One region of the Exiguobacterium sp. s80 genome, then DNA from elsewhere that is predicted to be linked to it. Evidence: riboswitches for the same ligand, from Rfam matches in the RefSeq annotation. Region 1 holds a riboswitch; each other region holds the start of a gene.
What was found. A riboswitch is a leader RNA that binds a small molecule or an ion and turns the genes downstream of it on or off. The one in region 1 is predicted to bind thiamine pyrophosphate.
Positions count from the first base shown of each region.

Region 1 (5,528 bases):
CCAACTGGCAATGGATGCAGCACCTGAAAATAACGGGGAGAACGGAGCACCACGACCAACTGAATTGTTGTTACACGCCGTCGCCGGCTGTACGGGAATGGACATCGTCTCCATTTTAGAAAAAATGCGTTTACCGTTAACCTCGTTTGAGATGGACATTGAGGGAGAACGGGCGACGGAACACCCGCGCCGCTTTACGACGATTTCGATTCATTATCGTCTCGAAGGCGACTTACCGGATGATAAAGTCCGCCGGGCCGTGTCGTTATCAAAAGATAAATACTGTTCTGTCTCGAAATCACTGAATGCTGAAATTGAAGTCTATTATTCAATCAATGGCGTCCGAAACGAGGAACCGCTTTGAAACCGATTTACCTGCTTTTAACGGCTTGCTTTTTGACGGCATGCGCGAGTGAACCAGCAACAGAACCGAAGACGAAACCGGAACCGAAGACGAGTCAGCAACAGCCGGTCGCTGACGAACCGACGGCTGCCGACCAGGCGGAGCAAGACATCAAACGTCAGCTCGCCAAACTCTCGACTGCTGAAAAGGTCGATCAATTGCTGTATATCGGGATCAGTGGGACGACGTTATCGGACGCGGACCGAAGTCTGTTAAACGATCACGCGATAGGCGGTGTCCTGTTACTCGGAGGCAATATCACGTCAGACGCCCAGCTGAAAACCTTGACGGCAGCAATCAAGGACGCACAAGACGACGAGGCGCTCGCGTTCCTCGGCTTCGATGAAGAAGGAGGACGTGTCAGTCGTGTCCCGGATCAAACGTTTCATTTACCTCCGAGTCTGACGCTCGGTCAGAAAAACGATCCGGCATTGATGCAAAAGACCGGACAGGCGCTTGGTGCGATGTCACGGTTTTATGGATTTAATATGGATTTCGCCCCGGTTCTTGATGTCAACAGTAACCCGGCGAACCCGATCATCGGTGACCGGGCACTCAGTGCTGAGCCGGATGACGTCGCCCGGCTCGGTGTCCCGTTAATGCAGGGAATCAAGTCGGAAGACGTCGTGCCGGTCGTCAAACATTTTCCCGGACACGGCGATACGACCGTCGATTCGCATGTCGGCTTACCGACCGTGACGAAGACGAAAGCGCAACTCGAGCAACTGGAACTCGTCCCGTTCAAAGCGGCAATCGATGCCGGAGCGGAAATGGTGATGGTCGCACACATTTTATTCCCGGCGCTCGACCCAGACAATCCGTCGTCGTTATCAGAGCCGGTCATGCAACAACTGTTGCGTGAAGAGTTGAAGTTCGATGGCGTCATCGTGACGGACGACCTCGTAATGGGTGCGATCACGAAACAATATGGTCTCGCCCAAGCTTCGCGTCTCGCCCTCGAACGTGGTGCCGACATGGCGATGTTCTCGCAAGCCGGTGCTTACACGGATGTTCATGCGGCAATTATGCAGGGGATCAAGGACAAGTCACTATCACGGGCTGACCTCGACGCGAAAGTGACACGTGTCTTACGTCTGAAACAAACGTATGATTTAGCAGACACGAAGCTGATTCCAACGCGTGAACAATTGACGGAACAGGTCAAAACGGTCACGGATTGGCTGAACTGACAAGTCAGACTAGAAATCAAGCGAGCGGTCATGGTAGACTACGAATGAACCAACCAACACTAAATAGTTCTACACTAGGGGAGTCTCGCAGCAGACTGAGACGGAAATATCCGGACCCTTTGAACCTGATCTAGTTCGTACTAGCGGAGGGAAGTGGCTTCTGATTATCATCCTGTCTCAGGTCTTACCTGGACATTTTTCGGACCACTCCATCATGTTCATGGGGTGGTCCTTTTTGTGTAGCAAGGAGGAGAAGGTATGCGTCCGAAGTTACATATTGTGACGACCGGGACAAAAGAGCTGACACATCTACTAGAAGTCTTGCCGGCTGTTGTGCCTTATGCCGACATGATTCATATCCGAGAACCGGGTTGGTCGGCGGACCGACTCGTCCAATTGATCGAGGCGCTAGTATGCGCCGGTGTTCCACGTGAAAAACTAATCGTCCATGACCGGCTCGATGTCGCCCTCGTGACGAAGGCAAGTGTCCAGTTGACATCACGCAGTATTCCCGTCGCTGTCGTGCGGCGTCAATTCAGCGAGCTACAGATCGGCCGATCAATCCACTCCTTGACGGAAGCGCTTGAGACGGGCAGCGACTTCGTCATGTATGGTCATGTCTTTGCGACGGCGTCAAAACAGGACGTCGCCCCGCGCGGACTAGCGGCACTCGCGCAAATCGTCACGTTTTCAAAAGTCCCCGTCATCGCGATTGGCGGGATTCAGCCGGAGAAGGTCGCGGGTGTCCTTGCGACCGGCGTTGCTGGCATCGCTGTGATGTCAGGGATTCTCGGTCAGGCAAACCCGGTCGAAGCAGTCCGGTCGTATCGCGAGGTGCTTGATCAATGAAAGCAACAGAGACGTTAATCGTCGGCGCAGGCGTAATCGGTTTGACACTCGCCTACGAATTGCTCAAACGAGGACAACCGGTACGCGTGCTTGAGCAAAATCGTTCCAGTGAAGGAGCGACGCGGGCAGCAGCCGGCATGCTTGCGACGGATCATGAACTGATTCCTGCCTTACATCAACTGGCAGCAACGAGTCGACAGCTTTATCCCGACCTCGTCCGTGAGCTGTTTAATGAGACCGGCATTGATAGTGGCTATAAAGAAAACCCGTTTCGACTGATCCGTGCAGACGGGGACATCCGGTTCGCTTCAGTCGGTCAAATCGATCCCGTCCAGTTGACGCGTTCGCTCCGTCAGGCGATTAAAGCCCGCGGAGGTGTGATTGAAGAACAGACAATGGTCACGGGACTGCTCCGGGCAGGGGCGACCGTCGTCGGCGTTGCGACAAGTAACGGTAAGCGCGAAGCCGGGAACGTCGTGGTCGCAAGCGGTCGGGGATCAGAAGCGTTACTCGCGACGAGTGGTGTCGAGATCGCGACGGTACCGGTCAAAGGCGAATGCCTCGCCGTCCGGCTTCCGGGGCATGTCTTGACCGAGACGTTGTTTAGCGACGACGTGTACCTCGTCCCGAAGTTTGACGGACGGATCATCATCGGGGCGACGGAACGGATCGGTGACGAGACGACAGGGGTCAGCGTCAGCGGGATTGAACATCTCCTGCAGGCGGCGGTGCGACTGTTCCCGGCAATCAGAGAAGCGGAAATCGTGGACATCTGGTCCGGGATTCGTCCACAAACAGCGGACGGATTGCCTTATCTCGGGCAGGTCCCGGGAGTCGGGCACCTATTCGTCGCGACCGGGCATCATCGGCACGGGATATTACTCGCCCCGATCACGGCGTCCGTCCTGGCAGACGAGGTAACTGGAATCACGCCGAAATATGAGCTTCGTCCGTTTTCATTACATGAATCGAGGAGGAACACGAATGCAACTCACCATTAATGGTCAACCGTATACGCTTGACGGATCGATTTCGACAATCGACGGATTGATTCATCATCTCAATTTGACGGAAAAAATGGTCATCATCGAACAGAATCGACAGATTGTCGAGCGGACAGCATACCAAAACACACCCATTCAAACAGGCGATTCTTTTGAAATCGTTCACTTCGTAGGAGGCGGTTAATCATGTTAACGATTGGTCAAACGACATTTCAGTCGCGGTTATTACTCGGAACGGGCAAATACCCCGACGTGACGACACAGCAGCAAGCAGTCGAGGCATCAGGAGCAGACATCCTGACCTTTTCCGTTCGCCGGATGGATATCTTTGAAGCGAGTCAACCGAACTTTTTAGAGGCGCTTGATTTGAGTCAGTATCATTTATTACCGAACACGGCGGGGGCGAAGACAGCGGAAGAAGCGGTTCGGCTGGCAAAACTTGCCCGCGCGTCCGGACTGTGCGACATGGTCAAAGTTGAAGTCATCGGCTGTGATAAAACGCTGTTACCGGACCCAATCGAAACGTTGCGGGCATCGGAAGAATTATTAAAAGAAGGATTCACCGTCTTACCGTATACGTCAGACGATCTGTTGTTGGCACGAAGACTGGAAGAACTCGGGTGTCACGCCATCATGCCTGCCGCGTCCCCAATCGGATCCGGACAAGGAATCCTTAATCCACTGGCCTTAAGCTTCATCATCGAACAGATGACGGTCCCGGTCATCGTCGACGCAGGAATCGGTTCACCGACCGATGTCGCCTACGCAATGGAACTCGGCGCAGACGCCGTCTTACTTAATTCGGCCGTCGCCCATGCGAAAGACCCGGTCAAGATGGCGCGAGCGATGAAGCTTGCCGTCGAAGCGGGACGACTTGGCTTTGAAGCGGGACGGATCGAAAAGAAACGGTACGCGACGGCGAGCAGTCCCGAGACAGGGATGAGTCGATGACGGATCGTTATTCACGGCAAACCCGGTTTCGGCCGATCGGTCAGGCGGGACAAGATGAGCTGACAAAAAAACATGTCCTCCTCATCGGCATGGGCGCACTCGGAACGGCAAGTGCCGAACAACTCGTCCGGGCCGGAATCGGCAAGCTGACGATCGTCGACCGCGATTACGTCGAGTGGAGTAATCTCCAGCGGCAGCACCTTTACACGGAGGACGATGCCGCGCAGCATGTCCCGAAAGCAATCGCAGCGGAGCGCCGCTTAAATGCCATCAATCAGGAAGTCGAGATTATAGCCCATGTCACCGATGTCACGCGTTACGAATTACCGCAATTGATCTCAGGTGTCGATTTGATTCTTGACGCAACCGATCACTTCGATATCCGGATGCTGATCAATGATGTGGCGGCGCAACACAAAATTCCGTGGATTTACGGCGGGTGCGTCGGGAGTTACGGCATGACCTATACGGTCCTCCCGAACGAGACCCCGTGCTTGCATTGTTTGCTCGAACATTTACCGCGCGGGCAAGCGACGTGCGAAACGGCGGGGGTGATTGGTCCGGCGATTCAACTCGTCGCCGCGTATCAAGTCGCGGAAGCCTTGAAGCTCCTCGTCGGTGCGACGGACGCGCTACGGCAGGAATTGCTCGCGTTCGACGTCTGGACGAATGAACAGAGCCGCATCAATGTCGCGTCTTTGAAGAAGGCATCATGCCCGTCCTGCGGCGAGAACCGGACCTATCCGTATTTGACGCACATGCCGGTGCAGTTTACAACATTGTGTGGACGTGACGCCATCCAGGTCCGTGGAGATGAGGCGCGTGACTTAGAACGTCTTGAACAGAATCTGAGCCCGGTCGTCAGTATCGTCGCGAAAAATCCGTACTTGCTCAGTTTTAAGACGGAGACGCATCGATTCGTCGCCTTTCGTGACGGACGCGTCCTGATTCACGAGGAACAGGAACTCGTCCGTGCAAAACAGCTCTATCACGCCTTTTTTGGTTAAAAAGTCACAAAAAAATCAAACTAACATTCAAAATATATGTTTTAGATGTTTTGAAAAGAGGTAAATAAGACTTCAAGACACAAAATGGCGTTTTAGGTAGACTGAAAGCGAAGAGGAGTGATTA
Region 1 is NZ_JACSMP010000001.1:533,005-538,532, forward strand. Features, by position in the region: gene KNP94_RS02705 (OsmC family protein) at 1-364, shown strand, start outside; gene nagZ (beta-N-acetylhexosaminidase) at 361-1,593, shown strand; TPP riboswitch at 1,660-1,762, shown strand; gene KNP94_RS02715 (thiamine phosphate synthase) at 1,852-2,442, shown strand; gene KNP94_RS02720 (NAD(P)/FAD-dependent oxidoreductase) at 2,439-3,443, shown strand; gene thiS (sulfur carrier protein ThiS) at 3,427-3,630, shown strand; gene KNP94_RS02730 (thiazole synthase) at 3,633-4,397, shown strand; gene KNP94_RS02735 (ThiF family adenylyltransferase) at 4,394-5,404, shown strand.

Region 2 (5,528 bases), 250 kb from region 1:
AGCGAATGATGGTGATGAAGGTGGATACCCTTCAAAGTACTCGCGTGCCCGGTCCGTTGCTTCACGGTCTTGTCCCGCAAACACCGTTACGAAATGATCTGGCTTCACGCCTTCCATTCGATTGACGTAAGCAGCTGCCGGGCGAGCAATCCCACCTGCACATCCACATACTGAGTTGACAAGGACAAGTGTCAATCCTTCACGCTTCATCGCGTCATCGACGCTTTCAGCTGTCGTTAATTCTTCAAAACCAGCAGCTGCCGCTTCTTTACGTGCTGTCTGGACGACGTCTTCAAAATACATTTGGAAATCCATCGGTCTAATTCCTCCCTTATTCGTTCTCTTCCTTATTGTACGAGTTTAGATGAAATCTGTCCAAGTCTGCCGCTTAATTCTTGCGCCAAATATGGTTTCGCATGTAGTAGATCACGGAAGGCGACGTAACGGTCAATTTTTTCTTCCGACGGCTGACGGTCATTTTTATACGCACGAATCAAGACATTTTTTGGTGTATGCTCTAAATCAATGAATTCAAGCAATTGTGTCTCGTAACCGACGAGCGTCAAGATTTCGGCACGGATCGAATCCGTCGCAAGCGAAGCGAACTTCTCTTGAATCAGCCCGTGTTGCAACATGACGTCGAGTGGTGAACAGTCGAGTTGACGATTGAGTTCTTTTTGACAACACGGGACACTTAAGATGACAGACGCATTCCAATCAACGGCGCGGGCAAGTGCAACATCCGTTGCGACGTCACAGGCATGAAGCGTCACCATTAAGTCAACCTCTGTATCTTCGTTATAATCATGGACGTCCCCGACACGAAACTCGAGATTCGTATAGTCGAGATCGCGCGCAATCGCTGTACATTCTTCGATGACTTCTTTTTTGAGATCAAGTCCGGTCACTTTCAAGTCGAAGCCTTTGACGACACTTAAATAATGATACAAGGCAAACGTCAAGTACGATTTTCCACAACCGAAATCAAGAATCCGTAACGTTCGGTCTGTCGGTAACGCGGAAATACTATCTTCGACGAACTCCAGGAACCGATTGATTTGTTTAAATTTATCGTACTTTTGCCGTTTGACTTGTCCGTCTTCCGTCATGACACCGAGTCGGACTAAAAACGGAACGACGACACCATCTTCAAGGAGATGACTTTTTTTACGGTTATGCGACAGTTCTGCTTGCAGGGGTGACTGTTGCGTTGTTTTTAACGATACTTTCATTTTTTTGGATAACTGGAACTGAACTTCTTCCGTCTCGAAACGGAATAAAAATTGACGGAATTCCTCCATCAATCCGTCGAGTCGTTCTAAAAATTCATCAACCGACAAATTTTCGTGTTTAATTATCCGTTCATATTGAAACTCTAACTGGATTGCATACGTATCTTTCAATAGAATCGGTTTTAGTTTGATTCTTCGAAGATCATTCGACTTTTGGCGCGGACCACTAATCGTTGCATGCACGAGAGCAGCAGCCTCGAGCTTTTGAGTGAGTAATTCTTTTACTTGGTGTAATTCCACTGTAGTCCCGTCCTTTTCTGATTGTTCTTTCGAAACTGTAGCAAATTCCACCCTATTCGACAAGTAAGGTATCTTCATCATTAAAGGAGGAACGAACGATGTTCAAAAAACTTTTATCACAAATCGGAATCGGTGCCGCCACAGTCGATACACGACTCGACAGCGAACGCTGTGAGCCAGGCGGACAGATTCACGGAACCGTCCATATTAAAGGCGGCAATGTCGACCAAGAAATCGATCGGATTTATTTAGCGTTTAATACACAATATAAAGAAGAAGTCAGGGACAGCACGACATTTACGACGTTCACACTCGATCGTTTTTCGCTAAACGAAGCCGCCTTTACGATTGAAGCAGGTGTCGAACGCGAAATTCCGTTTACGCTTCAAGTACCATTCAATACGCCGCTCTCGGTCAGTCAATCGAAATCATGGATTGAAACGGGTCTCGATATCGCCCAGGCGGTCGATCCGTCAGACCGGGACGCCATCATCGTCCAAGCCAATGACCTCCAATCCGTTATCTTAGAAGCGATGGAAGAACTTGGCTTCCGACTCAAGAAAGCGGACACGGAAAAACTTCCCGGGCGTTACCGGAAGGATTTACCGATCGCCCAGGAACTCGAGTATTCGGCACGCAATACGTACTTCGCCCATAAACTCGATGAAGTCGAACTCATCATGCTCCAAGACCGTACCGGCATCGACATCGTCTTGCAAATCGACCGTCGTGCCCACGACTTAGGTTCGCTCTTCAGTGAGATGGCGGGTGCGGATGAGACGATGACGAAGCTATCCTTATCGAACCACGATTTGATGGACCGAAACGCCGTCAAACAACAATTAAACGATTTGATTGAACGGTACAGCTGATTTCCTTACCAGAATTTTCATCATGCCTGTAATCCACCAACAAAAAAACCTGAGCGATTGCCATGACTTTCTTTACGAAAGCTGAAAATTGCTCAGGTTTTGTGCAGTCTGCCGTCTGATCGCGCTGATCAACAGCGGCTAAAGCTGTACTTATCGTTTCGTTACTTTTGGTTGACGCGTAACTTGTGTAAAGAGACGTTCAAACGTTTCTTCCGTCCAGCCCATTTCCCAAAACATCAATTCGTAATAACAGCTTCTGACGAAATGGTGTTTCATCCGTTCCCGTTCTGCTTCAGTCGCTTGCGCCGCCAAAGCATCCAGCCGGTCGACCTGTTCAAAGACGACCCGTTCGAACCATTCCGAGCTGTATGTTGCAATCCACTGTTGATAAATCGGTGACGCCGGTGACTTCGTCAACAGTTGTTGTCCGACTTCATAATAAAGCCAGTAACACGGTAAAATCGCTGCAATCGTTTCCCCGAGTGTCCCCTCGCTCGCATGATGCATATGTGAGACATAGGCATACGCAGTCGGTGCCGGTTCGAACGCTGCTAAATCCGCTTCCGTAATAGCGAGCGGTTCAAAAAACGATTGATGGAGTGATAGCTCAGCCGCATAGGTCGATGTCGCATGTTCCGCGAGTTCCGCGATCGTCGCAAAATCCGTTGCCTTTGAGGCGGCCCGGGCTTGAATTTTTGCGAAATGTTTTAAGTAATACGCATCCTGCATGACATAATGTCGAAATTTTTCGAGCGGTAACGTCCCGTCACCAATGCCTGTGACGAATGGATGGGAAAAACTGCTGTCCCAATATGTTTTTGCGGCTTGCCGAATTTCTTGACTGAATTTCAACCTAATTCCCCCTTTTGTTGAATCAAAAAACGCCACACCCTACGAACAGGGCATGACGTGAAGAGACAACAAGAGAGATATTCACGCCACTTCCCTCCGTAAGTCCAAACTTAATCAGGTTCAAAGGGTCCGAACGTCTTCGTCGTCTCAGTCGGCCTACCGACTCCCCTAGTGGTCATTATTTAATTCCTCTTCACTATATCATTTTTTCAGTCACATGATCAGGATTTTAAATGAAATGTAGTATAGGATTAGGGACACGAGGTGGGCGGTTCATTCCGCCTCAAGACCGATTCCGTTCTGGGAGACGTCACTTACAATGAAATTAGCACCTGATACTACCTACTATACTCGGAGGATTTATACTATGAATAAAGCAACAAAAATCATGACCACGACGCTTTTAGCGACAAGTTTACTTCTACCGACTGCTGCTTCAGCAGAGCAAGTCGTCGATAAAACAATCATCACGCTTGGTGAATCGCTCGGGGCAAAGGATAAAGCCTGGGTACTCGCCCGATTGAATGCGCCGGAAGGCATTACGCCCGTCATCGCCACGGCAGCGGATGAAGAAAAATATTTAGGGAAAAACGTTCCCCAATCGCAACTCGGCGGCAATATGTACTCTTCCGCAAAAATCGAACTCGCTGAAAAAGGCGACGGTTTATCTGTCGCGACCGAAAACATTACCTGGGTAACAAAAGACATGTACTTGAACGCGCTCGTCACTGCAGGCGTAACGGACGCCGACATCACAATCACTTCCCCTTATAAAGTCACCGGGACCTCTGCTTTGACGGGGATCATGAAAGCATACGATCAAACGTCGGCTGAGACCGGCATTAAATTGACGGATGAACGAAAAGATTTAGCCCAACAAGAGTTATCGGTCACTTCCGATGTCGGAAAAACGGTCGGGACGGACAAAGTCGCCGAACTGATGAATGAAATCAAAGCAGAGATCGCCAAACAAAAGCCGGAAACCAAAGTCGATATCGAGAATGTCATCATCCAAGTCATTCAAAATAACAACATCCAGTTGTCGGACGCCCAAATGGAGCGGTTGACGTCATTGTTCAGTCAAATGGAGAAAGCTGACTTGAACTGGGGACAAATCGAGACCGGATTAAAGGGTGCCGGGCAAGATATCCACGCGTTCGCGACCTCCGAAGAAACGAAAGGATTTTTTGCAAAACTGTTTGACGGCTTAAGTAAGTTCTTTAACTCGATTTCCGGACTGTTCAAGTAACTGAAAACGATTTCATTTTCAGTTCAAAACATGGTAAACTAACTTTATCGAAACGAAAAGGTGGTGTAAAAGATGGGTTTTGCTGCGTGTAAGCAATGGTTGATGGAACAACTTTATCTGTTGCGCGCGATTTTTCATGAAATGGCGTTCTAAAGGACGAGTCTGCCCTTTTCTTAGGAACATCCATCTGAAAAATAAAGCAAAGCGCACCTTTTACGGTAAACGGAGAGCGCTATTTGCGTTCTCCGTTTTTTGATGCGCATGAAAGGAAGTTACTGATCATGATTTGCGACATCCAACACCTGACAAAACAATTTGGGGGAGCATCCGTCTTAACCGATGTCTCGCTCTATCTTAAACAAGCTGACCGCATCGGATTGATCGGTCGAAACGGAACCGGAAAAACCACGTTACTGCGTTTAATCGCGCAACTCGAAACAGCGGACAGCGGAACCCTTTATCTCAAAAAAGGACTTTCCATCGGTTATTTGGCTCAAATTCCACAGTTCGCAGAAGAATTGACGGGCCTTGATGTTCTCTGGACCGCATTTGCCCAAATCGTCGCCTTACGGACGACGATGCATCAGCTTGAACAACAAATGGCAAGTGCTGACCACCTGGACGATGTGCTAAATGCGTATACGCGTGTGACCGAACAATTCGAACAACAGGACGGTTACCTGCTCGACTCGAAAATCCAGCGCATGATTAACGGACTCCACCTCGATGCCTTGCTGACACGTCCCTTTTCTCAATTAAGTGGTGGCGAACAAACGAAAATCTGCCTCGGCCGGATGCTGCTGGTGGAACCAGACTTGTTGATTCTCGACGAACCGACGAATCACCTCGATCTCGCAGCAATCGAATGGCTCGAACAATTTTTAAACAGTTATCCGGGCGCTGTCATCATCGTCTCGCATGATCGCGTGTTTCTTGACGCAAGTGTCAACTTGATCGCTGAACTTGAAGATGGTGAACTGACAATCTACCCAGGAAATTATTCGGCGTACACGGTCGCGAAAG
Region 2 is NZ_JACSMP010000001.1:285,547-291,074, reverse strand. Features, by position in the region: gene KNP94_RS01490 (BrxA/BrxB family bacilliredoxin) at 1-315, opposite strand, end outside; gene KNP94_RS01485 (class I SAM-dependent methyltransferase) at 348-1,532, opposite strand; gene KNP94_RS01480 (sporulation protein) at 1,631-2,404, shown strand; gene tenA (thiaminase II) at 2,555-3,256, opposite strand; TPP riboswitch at 3,331-3,436, opposite strand; gene KNP94_RS01470 (DUF1002 domain-containing protein) at 3,624-4,505, shown strand; gene abc-f (ribosomal protection-like ABC-F family protein) at 4,787-5,528, shown strand, end outside.
Region 2: it holds a riboswitch for thiamine pyrophosphate, as region 1 does, so the genes downstream of both, tenA (thiaminase II) here and KNP94_RS02715 (thiamine phosphate synthase) in region 1, are expected to answer to the same signal.

Region 3 (5,528 bases), 300 kb from region 1:
ATCTTTGACGTCGTCTTCCCGGCACTCTTGCCGGACCGGCAACGGTTTCTCGACTGGTCAGCACGGGACGTTCAACAATTCGTCGAACCGTTTTTGCTGCGCCGGACGAAAAAAGATGTTTTGCAACAGTTGCCGGCGAAACAAGTCGTCCATCAGTACACGGAACTGACGGCGGCACAGAAAAAACTCTATGCCGCCCACTTGGCAAAGTTACAGCTCGAGACGTTACAGCATCTCGATCAGTCAAAACCGGAAGAACGGATGAAGTTACTCGCCGGATTGACCCGGCTCCGGCAAATCTGTTGCGATCCCCGGTTGTTCGTCGAAAACTACCGTGGTCGGTCGGCGAAACGGGACCGGTTGCTCGCCTTGATTCAAGAAAAACGGGCAGCAGGCAAACGGATCTTAATTTTTTCACAGTTTACAAAAATGCTCGATTTGATTCGGGACGACCTGCATGAGTTGCACCTCCCTCATTTCGAACTGCGCGGGGATACACCGATTGCGGAGCGTCTCGAACGCTGCGACCGTTTTAATGCAGGCGAAGTCGATCTGTTTTTGATTTCACTGAAGGCGGGCGGCACCGGACTGAACCTGGCGACGGCGGATACTGTCATCTTATATGACAGTTGGTGGAATCCGGCTGTCGAACAGCAAGCGGCTGACCGGGCACACCGGATGGGACAAACACAGACGGTCGAAGTCATTAAATTAATCACGAAAGGCACGATCGAAGAAAAAATCATCGAGCTGCAGGAACGGAAAGCGACACTCGTGACGGACATACTTGAACAACCGGCGTCACTTGCGTTATCGGTCGATGAGATGGTTCAATTGCTTGAATAAGAGGAAAGGCACCGATTTCTTAATAGGATGTAAACCGTTGCTGCTCTAGGGAGAACAGGTTTCTGGCTATCGTTTTTTCGCCGGTTGATGTTTAGCTTTTAATGTTACGGGGGTATAACTATCATAGCACCGCATCAGCGAGTTGCTTTTACAACCACATGTTTCTCAATATCAGCGTAATGACCTGGGAGAGAAATGCTAACCACTCACTTCGATCTTCATTTTTATGAAATCAATTTGAAATAGCATTCGATGCACCGTCTTGATCCGGAACGATTCGTTCCACTCCTTTCTTCATTACCTTTTGAGGGCTATACCAAATTCAAGGGGGAAATGAACATGTCAGTAACATTAAAAGTAGAAGAACGCGAAGTACGCCCACGCTCACTTAGAAAGCAATTACGTCATGAAGGAAAAGCTCTTGGTGTTGTGTATGGTTACAAAGTGGAAAGTACACCGATTGCCTTTGACGAAAAAGCATTGATCAAAGTCGTTCGCGAACATGGTGAGAATGCACTTGTTGCACTTCAAATCGGTGGTAAAAAAGTCAACACACTGATCAATAAACTCGATATGGATATCTTCACACCAACAATCAAGCACGTTGAATTCATCGCTGTTAAAATGGATGAAGAAACAGAAGTCGAAACAGATATCGTCCTCGTCGGCGAAGCGGCTGGTGCAAAACTTGGTGGATATCTTTCACAAACACTCTTTAAAGTAACAGTTGCAGCTACACCAGATAAATTACCGGAACGCGTCGAAGTCGATGTGACAAATCTTAACCTCGGTGATTCTCTATCGGTTTCGGATTTACCGGAAGAAAAAGAATACCGTATCGTTACGGAAGGTGACATTCAAGTCGTTGCCGTCGTCGAATCGACACTTGAAGCGGATCTCGAAGAAGCAGATGCTGAAGAATCAGCTGAAGCGACAGAAGAGGTTTCTACTGAAGAACACACGGAAGAAAAAGAATAATTTTTCTTACCCTCCCCTCGCGGAGGGTTTTTTTATCTGTATTGACAACTGTCAGTAGAGTCGGTACAGTAAATAGCGTACACATTATATGCACATCCACTAGGGGAGCCCATTGGCTGAGACGATTCACTTCGGACCCTTTGAACCTGATCTAGTTCATACTAGCGTAGGAAAGTGGAGCGGTAATTCGTTCAATTTTTCTGCATGTTTGCAGATTCAGCGACCGCTCTCTTTCATAGAGGGCGGTCTTTTTGTTTGTCTGGTGGTTGTGCCAAAGGGAGATAGGAACATGAACAGTTGGAAAATGAAAGAAATCATTGTCATGATGATGTTGTCGGTTGCTTGCGGGGTACTCTACTTAGGGTGGTCGACATTGTGGTTACCGATTTCCGCGATCTTCGGACCGGTCGGATCGAACTGGATGTTCGGGATTTGGGTCATCGCGAGTCCGCTTGTCGCCTACATCATTCAAAAGCCCGGGGCAGCACTGATTGCAGAAGTCGTCGCCGCGGCTGTCGAATTATTCACGGGGAGTCACTTCGGATTATCGGCCTTATTGATTGGTTTCGCTCAAGGAATCGGTGCCGAAATCGCTTTTGCCCTCTTCGGATACCGGAAGTTCAACACAATGACGTTAGTTCTATCCGGAATGTTCGCCGCAATCGGTAGTATGGTCTATAGTCTTGTCGTCAATGGTTTCGCCTACTATACGACGACGACACTTCTGTTGACGTTTTCCCTTCAACTCGTCAGCGGTGCATTGCTCGGTGGATTACTTGCGAAAGTCATCGTCGATGCGCTCGTCAAGACAGGGACGTTGAACGGTTATGCGATCGGGCGTAAGCGGCGGAAGCCGGATGCAGCATGATTCATTGTAACGACTTGTCTGTCCGCTATCCGGGGCAACATGACAACGTCCTGCACAAGGTGACGGTGACGCTACACGAAGGGGAAACGACGTTGCTCGTCGGACCGAGCGGCAGTGGGAAAACGACGTTTTTACATGTTCTCGCCGGTTTATTACCTGACGCGATTGAAGCCGATGTCAGCGGCCACTGCAAAACGAATGGGACGGTCGGAATCCTTTTTCAAAATCCGGACGACCAGTTCTGCATGCAGACCGTCGGAGCGGAAGTTGCCTTTAGTCTTGAAAATCGCTCAGTCGACCGCAGTCAGATGGATGACCGGGTTGACGCCGTACTGGCACATGTCGGCCTTGATGTGCCGCTGACGACACCGATTATGCAACTGTCAGGAGGGATGAAACAACGACTCGCCCTCGCCTGCGTCCTAGCCCTTGAGCCGGATATTCTATTGCTTGACGAACCGACGGCGCAACTCGATCCGGCAGGACATCGGGTTTTGATGCAGCTGATTGAGGAACTCCATCACGACCGGACGTTGACGCTCGTTCTGATTGAACATCAGCTTGACCGCTGTGTGACGTTCAGTGACCGGGTGCTCGTCTTCGATCACGGCGGAACGATTTTACGTGATGGTCCGCCGCTTGATGTCTTCGGTCAGCATCGCGCTGAACTCGAACGACGCGGCATTGCAACACCGCTCCTCTACCCGTATGAACTGGAAACCGTGCCCCCCGCTTCTTCCCAGGCGGGGCGGTTACGAAAAACGAATAACATCCGTCCTCCGGTTCGGCACGACACGACGTTCGCGCTGACGCGCACCGCGATTAGCCGGCGTAAGCAAGTGATTGTCGATAACCTGTCGCTTGCAACACACGCCGGAGAATGGATCATGGTCGTCGGATCGAACGGTGCCGGGAAAAGCACGTTGCTCGAAACACTGGCGAAATTGATTCCGGCGCAAGGCGGTACGGTCCGCTTGTTCGAAAAAGAACTGCGGACATGGAAAAGTCGGAGCTATTACCGACACGTCGGATTCGTCTTTCAACAGCCAGAGCTCCAATTTCTCAAGCAGACGGTCGAAGACGAGCTCGTAATCAGCATGGATGCACCGACGCCGGAGCGGATTGAAACGGCGTTGCAATCCTACCGGTTAACCCATGTCGCCCGTCAGTCGCCCCTCGCCCTGAGCATGGGTCAAAAGCGACGGCTCAGCGTCGCAACGATGTTGTTAGAACCAAAAGACGTCCTGTTACTCGATGAACCGACGTTCGGTCAAGATGCCGAGACGACAAGTCAACTCATCGAGATGTTCGAGCAGGCGCGATTAAACGGGACGACGCTGATCATGGTGACGCATGACATGGAGCTGGTCCACCAGTATGCCGACCGGGTCCTCGTCCTTGGTGACGGGCGACTTCAGTTCGACGGCACACCGGACACTTTGTTTAAAGACGAGACGTTACTCGAGCATAACCAACTCTCTCGTCCGTTATCGTATTTGTATCAGCAACTCGAGGAGGTGAAACGTCGTGCAGGAAAACGACTCCCCGCTCGCACGTATTAATCCGGCACTCAAGCTCGGTGCCCTCCTGTACGTGATGGTGCTCTTGATTGCGGCACCGACGTTACGCGAAACGATAGCCTTACTTTTACTCGCTGCGGTCGGATTGGGCTGCTCCGGTTGGTCACTGTTGACGCTCGCCAAACGGGTCTCCCCCTACCTCGTCTTGTTCTTGCTGACATTTTGGATGATGGCAGCCTTCGGAAAAGGCAGTACGGAAGTTTGGTCATTCGGTTGGTTTCGCGTCACGGAAGAAAGTATCGGTCACGCCTGGTTGATCGCACTGCGGATGCTCGCCTTCGTCTTCCTCAGTTTGACGTTCATCGCGACGACCGACCAAACCCGGTTCGTCATGAGCCTGATTCATCAGTGCCGCCTTCCAGACCGTCTCGCATACGGCTTTTTAGCAGGGATTCGTTTTATTCCGATCTTCCAGCAGGAAATAAGAACAATCCGTCAAGCACGGCGTGTCCGCCAACAGCACTCGATTTGGCCATGGCAGACGTTTTTCGCCATCAGTTTACCGCTTTTTACGAACAGTATCATCCGTTCGGAACAAATCGCGATTGCGATGGAAGCGCGTCGGTTTCAGGCCGAGCGGACGTATTATGTCCGTCCGGTCGTGACGCGTCACGATCAAGTGTTTTTTGCTCTCGTTTGTCTCGTGGCGAGCTCGCTTCGGATTGTCCTATGACATTCATTAGATTAACGCAGACGGATTCAGGGAATCATAGTTTCGGAAGCAGTTAATTTAAAGAAGTAGGTGAAGGTTTGAAACGAATCGTATTAGTCGGGGCAGGTCATGCCCATTTAGAATGTATCAAGGAAGGAACGCATCCGGATGTTGAATGGATCGTCATCAACCCGTCCCGTTATCAGTATTATTCAGGAATGTTCTCCGGTCTTGCGGACGGCACGTATCGACTCGAGGAGACCCGGGTCGATGTCAAAGCACTCTGTTCTCTTCACGGAAAGACATTGATGGAGGACCGTGTCACGCGAATCGATCCGCAAACGAAACAAGTTTTCTGTCAGTCAGGCGAAATCATTTCTTACGACGTCGTATCGTGTAACATCGGTTCGAATGACTGGAATGTCTCAGATGCGACGTCACGCGTCACGATCAAGCCGAATTATCAAATCGATCAGGCGCTCCGTCAGTTTAAAGAGGCATCGTCGCCCGTCATCGTCGGGAGCGGTGCTGCTGCAATCGAGATGGCCGCCTCATTCCAATCGGACGGTTGTTCGGTCACACTCGTCCATGATGAACCGCTCCT
Region 3 is NZ_JACSMP010000001.1:829,214-834,741, reverse strand. Features, by position in the region: gene KNP94_RS04485 (DEAD/DEAH box helicase) at 1-846, shown strand, start outside; gene KNP94_RS04480 (50S ribosomal protein L25/general stress protein Ctc) at 1,186-1,824, shown strand; TPP riboswitch at 1,916-2,014, shown strand; gene KNP94_RS04475 (ECF transporter S component) at 2,114-2,692, shown strand; gene KNP94_RS04470 (ABC transporter ATP-binding protein) at 2,689-4,254, shown strand; gene KNP94_RS04465 (energy-coupling factor transporter transmembrane component T family protein) at 4,220-4,945, shown strand; gene KNP94_RS04460 (NAD(P)/FAD-dependent oxidoreductase) at 5,023-5,528, shown strand, end outside.
Region 3: it holds a riboswitch for thiamine pyrophosphate, as region 1 does, so the genes downstream of both, KNP94_RS04475 (ECF transporter S component) here and KNP94_RS02715 (thiamine phosphate synthase) in region 1, are expected to answer to the same signal.

Region 4 (5,528 bases), 630 kb from region 1:
GTCTATTAGGACGAACGCAAAACAACATAAAAGGAGGCGGAACGCATGGCACGTAAATGCTACGTTACTGGAAAATCGCCGAAGTCGGGAAACAACCGTTCACACGCATTGAACAAAACGAAACGCACTTGGGGAGTCAACGTACAAAAAGTACGTATCCTCGTTGACGGTAAACCTAAAAAGGTTTGGGTTTCAGCTCGAGCTCTTAAATCAGGTAAAGTCGAACGCGTATAAGGCGCAAAAACCGGACGGGAATCTTCCCTTCCGGTTTTTTTGTCGTCTTTTTTATTTTTCTCCTAAAGTAATTGTCGCAGCATTTGAAAACGCTTACAATAAGTTGGCAGTTACTTTATTGCTCAAGGGGGAATTCATCATGCAGTTAAAAAGAGCCATGACAAGCCGACATCTATTTATGATTTCGCTTGGTGGTATTATCGGGACGGGGTTATTTCTCGGTTCAGGGTTGACGATTTCGCAAGCAGGACCACTCGGGGCGGTCCTCAGTTACATCGTCGGCGGGACGATCATGTACTTAACGATGCTCTGTCTAGGAGAGATGGCTGTCCACATGCCTGTGTCCGGTTCATTCCAAACGTATACGACACGTTTTATCGGTCCAGGCATCGGTTTTGCCGTCGGTTGGATTTATTGGCTCGGATGGGCCGTAACCGTCGCTCTTGAAATCACAGCTGCCGGTAGTCTGATGGATCGCTGGTTTCCACAGGTTCCCGTCGTCATCTGGTGCGCCTTATTTACCGTCATCTTATTCGGATTGAACGCCATCTCTGCGAAAGCATTCGGGGAAGCAGAATTTTGGTTTTCAAGTCTTAAAGTACTCGCCATCCTGTTCTTCATCGGACTCGGGGGAGCCGCATGGTTCGGATGGATTGATATGGCGGCTGAACGACCAGCTACGTTGTTCGCGAACTTCACGGCGAACGGCTGGTTTCCGAACGGGGCTCTCGGCGTCTTGACGACGATGATTGCCGTCAACTTCGCTTTCCAAGGAACAGAATTGATTGGTGTCGCTGCCGGGGAATCGAGTGAGCCAGAAAAATCGATTCCGAAAGCGATTCGTAATACGGTTTGGCGGACGTTTATTTTCTTCGTCCTCTCGATTACAATTATCGGAGCTTTAATTCCGTATGAGTCAGCGAGCGGCATCAGCAGTCCCTTCATCATGGTCTTTGACGCAATCGGCATCCCATATGCTGCAGATTTGATGAACATCGTCGTTTTGACGGCACTCTTATCCGTCGGAAACTCTGGACTGTATGCTGCGACACGCATGCTCTGGTCGATGTCGCAAGAAGGCATGATTTCAAAGAAACTCGCCATCGTCAATCAGCGGGGTGTGCCGATGCGCGCCTTAACGTTCACGATGCTGTTCGCGATGTTATCCTTATTGACGGCATTCTTCGCAGAAGATACCGTCTTCATCTGGCTATTATCCATCGCCGGTCTCGGAGCACAAGTCGGTTGGATCTCGATTTCCGCTTCGCAAATCGCTTTCCGACGCCAATTCATCAAGGCAGGACACACGCTTGACGAACTGAAGTTCAAAACACCGTTCTTCCCAGTCTTACCCATCCTCTCATTCTCACTCAATCTGCTCGTCTTAATCAGTTTAGGTTTTCAAGCCGATCAACGCGTCGCCTTATATCTCGGCGTCCCTTTCTTCCTACTGACATGGGCGAGTTACCATCTCTTCGTCAAAGGGAAACATATCGCTGCCAAAAGCGAACAACAGGCAGCCAGTTCGACACTTCACGACAATCGGTAACTTGTTATCGGACCCTGGATACACCGGGTTAATCTCAAACAGGCGGCTAACTAAATAAGCTGCTAAAAAATCAAAGCGCCGATGATTCCGTTTCACATACGGAGTCATCGGCGTTTGCCATACCTATCTTTTTGTTCATGACGTCATGACGTGTACTTGAAGAACGCATGTCCCGATCGCTTCAGCGGGATATGATGGAGTCGCGTCTATCACGTTTTTATTTTTCGTGCGTGCGCAGGACGAGAACTTCCCCTTCGACGACCGTCACTTGCGCAACACCAACCCACTCATTGCTGACCGTCAGCGAACCACCGACCGGAACAGGATGCTCCGTCAAAGGGTATTTGACGCCGCGTAACGTCAAGTTCGACGGGACAAGGGGAATGAATGACAGGTAATGATACCCTTCAGACGCGAGTTCGTACTGACCGGTTTTCCAGTACCGGACATCCTCACGTTTCGTCACGAGTCGTGCTGTCGGGAATTGTTTTAACAAATAGACGTTCTGTAGCGTCATGTCGAGCCGACCACCCGTCGCACCAAAGATGAGTAGTTCAGCACCTGCAGCCTGTTCGGTAGCGTAACGTAACGCTAGTTCTAAGTCCGTTTCATCTTTTTCTGCCGGATGAAGCAATCCACCATCCGGAACGTATCCGAGCGAATCAAAGTCACCAATTGCCACATCAAAATCAAGTCCTTGCTCCACTAATGTCGCAATCCCGCCGTCAACACCGATAATCATCGTCTTGTCTTTCACGAATGGTGCGAGCGTCGGGACGTCTTCTGCCGGTCCTGCCGCAACGATTAAAACTCTCATCTTTAAATACCGCGAGCGGAGTAACGTAAAAGACGTGGTGCTGTCGTAAGCAAAATACCTGCAACGACCCCACATAAAACATACGACGGAGCCATATACGTCGCGTTATAAATGAACGAGTATGGAACGACAGGTCCTTTGGCATACTCTGCAAAAAAGACGATTCCACTGATGACATGACAGATGTAACGTAGACCTGCACCTAACAAGGTCGCAAACAAGACAATCGTCATGAGACGCTTTTTTTGACCTTCTGTTGCTGCTTTTTTGACTTGGCCTGCAAACACTCCACTCAAACCGACGACACCATATGCAAGCGTATAGTCAAGCAGCGGTTGGACGACCGTCAAGACTTGCGGAGCGAACATCAATTGAATCGTTCCGACGAGCGCACCCGTGATGACACCACCAACGACGCCGTGACGAAAGGCCATGACGAAAATCGGTAACATCGCTAAGCTGATGGATCCGCCTTGTGGCATTTTGAACGGAATCAATAAATCAAATACAACACCGAGACTCGCGAAAATCGCAATCTCCATTAACATTTGTAATCGTTTCATACTGTGTTCCTCCTAAAAATAAAATAATGATGACAACAAAAAGGCAGTACGACGGACGCCGTACTGCCTGCGTGCGCCACATCCCTACGTCCGTCTGAACGGAACAGGTTCGAAGGGTTAAAGTCTACTCACTTCTCTCAGCCGCTTGACGCGACACCCCTTGCGGTCAAAATTTAATTGTCTTGGCTCTATTATACGTGAGCCGCGTTTCGAATACTAGTGATGGCTTCTGCATAGTCTGGTGCATTGTAGATTGCAGAACCTGCGACAAGGACGTTTGCCCCATTGTCGATACACAGTTTTGCCGTTTCCGCGTTGACACCACCATCGATTTCAATTTCGAACGTCAAACCGCGCTCTGCTTTGATCATCGCTAATTGCTTCAGCTTCGTCATGACGCTCGGCAAGAAAGCTTGTCCGCCAAATCCTGGATTGACCGTCATCAACAAGACCATGTCGACTTCTTCTAGGACATGTTCAATCGTCGACAGTGACGTGTGTGGATTCAGCACGACGCCGGCCTTTGCTCCAGCCCCTTTAATTTGTTGCAAGACACGATGGACATGATTCGTCGCTTCGACATGGAAGGTGACGATATCCGCTCCTGCCGCTACAAACGCTTCGACGAAGTTTTCTGGTCGATCGATCATTAAATGAACGTCAAGGACCATGTCCGTCTTTTGACGAAGACTACTGAGGACGGGTAGACCAAATGAAATGTTCGGGACGAACTGGCCGTCCATGACGTCGAAATGGATGTAATCTGCTCCTGCCGCCTCGACAGCTTTAACGTCTCGTTCTAGGTTGGCGAAATCTGCTGATAAAATAGATGGTGCGATTTTAATCATTTCAATACCTCCGCGCTCGATTCTTGATTTCCTCTACAAACATACCATAATTCGTATAGCGTGAGGACATGATTTCTTCTGCCTCAACTGATTTTTTGACAGCACAGCCTGGTTCGTTTAAATGCAGGCAACCACGGTATTTGCACGTATCTTGCCGTGCGACGAATTCCGGAAAACACCAACGTAATTCTTCGATTTCCATCTCGTGTGGAAAATCGAGGTTCGAAAACCCAGGCGTATCAGCAATCAAACCCTCTGCAAGCGGAATTAACGTCACATGACGCGTCGTATGTCGTCCGCGTCCGAGCGATTTCGAGATGTGGCTCGTTTCGAGATCGAGCGTCGCATCGAGCGCATTCAACAATGAACTTTTTCCGACTCCCGACTGTCCCGCGAGCACACTTGTTTTTTCCTTGAGTAGCGGGCGGACTTCCTCTACCCCTTCTAGCGTCTCACTCGACGTCTCAATCACCTGATAACCGATTTGTCGGTAACCGGCAATCGCCGTCCGGACTTCTGCTTCTGCTGTTCCTTGCAACAAATCCATCTTCGTCAAGATAATGATAGGTTGAATCTCTTTTGCTTCGATTAAGACTAAAAACCGATCGAGCAAATGGGCTGAAAAGTCCGGTTCTGCTGCTGAGACGACAAGCAACGCTTGATCGATGTTTGCGACCGGTGGACGAACCAGGAAATTTTGCCGTTCCTTCACTTCTAAAATGTATCCAGTTTCGCTTTCGATATGCAATACGACCTCATCTCCTACAACAGGACTGATACCACGTTTTCGGAAGTTTCCCCGAGCGCGCGATCGCACCTCGCCCTGCGTCGTCATGACATCATAAAACCCACCTTGTAGACGAATGATCGTCCCGTCCCGATTTTCTTCGATACGATTTTCTGCCATCCCATGCCCTCCTTCAATTTGCGGTTCGTAGCACACTCATTGTTCTGCTTTCGCTTGTTTATAGGTAATCGTTTTCGAGCGATACACTACATCATCTTTATAAATCGTGATTTTTCCTTCTTCGCCCGGATCAATCGTCACCGGAACATCAAATGTTTCGTCACTGTCAATCGACTCTTCAATCACCGTACGTTTCCCTTTAGCATCATCCGTCTCGATTCGAATGACTTGCCGCGGCGGATCTTCATCCCCTTCACCTACAGCATCGTAGGCTACTTTTTCCGGGAAGGTCGCCGTCACGGTTTGTTCTTCCTCCCCTTTTGAAATAAAGACCGTCACGGAATCGTTCGGCTCGACTTTGACACCCGCTTGCGGAAATTGACGAATGACTTGGTCCAGTTCGACTTCACTCGAAAATTCTTGTTCGAATGTACCATCGAGACCTGTCGCGTCCAAGTACGCTTTTGCTTCAGCACTCGACATGTTCGTCAAATCCTTCAATTCAAATGCTGACGAACCTTCGGATACCGTGATTGTAATCGTCTGTTCTTTTGCAATCACTTCTGTTCCGGCTGAAATCGATTGCCGGATGACATTGCCTTGTTTGATG
Region 4 is NZ_JACSMP010000001.1:1,158,163-1,163,690, forward strand. Features, by position in the region: gene rpmB (50S ribosomal protein L28) at 46-234, shown strand; gene KNP94_RS06150 (amino acid permease) at 374-1,783, shown strand; gene KNP94_RS06155 (thiamine diphosphokinase) at 2,001-2,600, opposite strand; gene thiT (energy-coupled thiamine transporter ThiT) at 2,603-3,163, opposite strand; TPP riboswitch at 3,228-3,334, opposite strand; gene rpe (ribulose-phosphate 3-epimerase) at 3,355-4,011, opposite strand; gene rsgA (ribosome small subunit-dependent GTPase A) at 4,013-4,918, opposite strand; gene pknB (Stk1 family PASTA domain-containing Ser/Thr kinase) at 4,955-5,528, opposite strand, start outside.
Region 4: it holds a riboswitch for thiamine pyrophosphate, as region 1 does, so the genes downstream of both, thiT (energy-coupled thiamine transporter ThiT) here and KNP94_RS02715 (thiamine phosphate synthase) in region 1, are expected to answer to the same signal.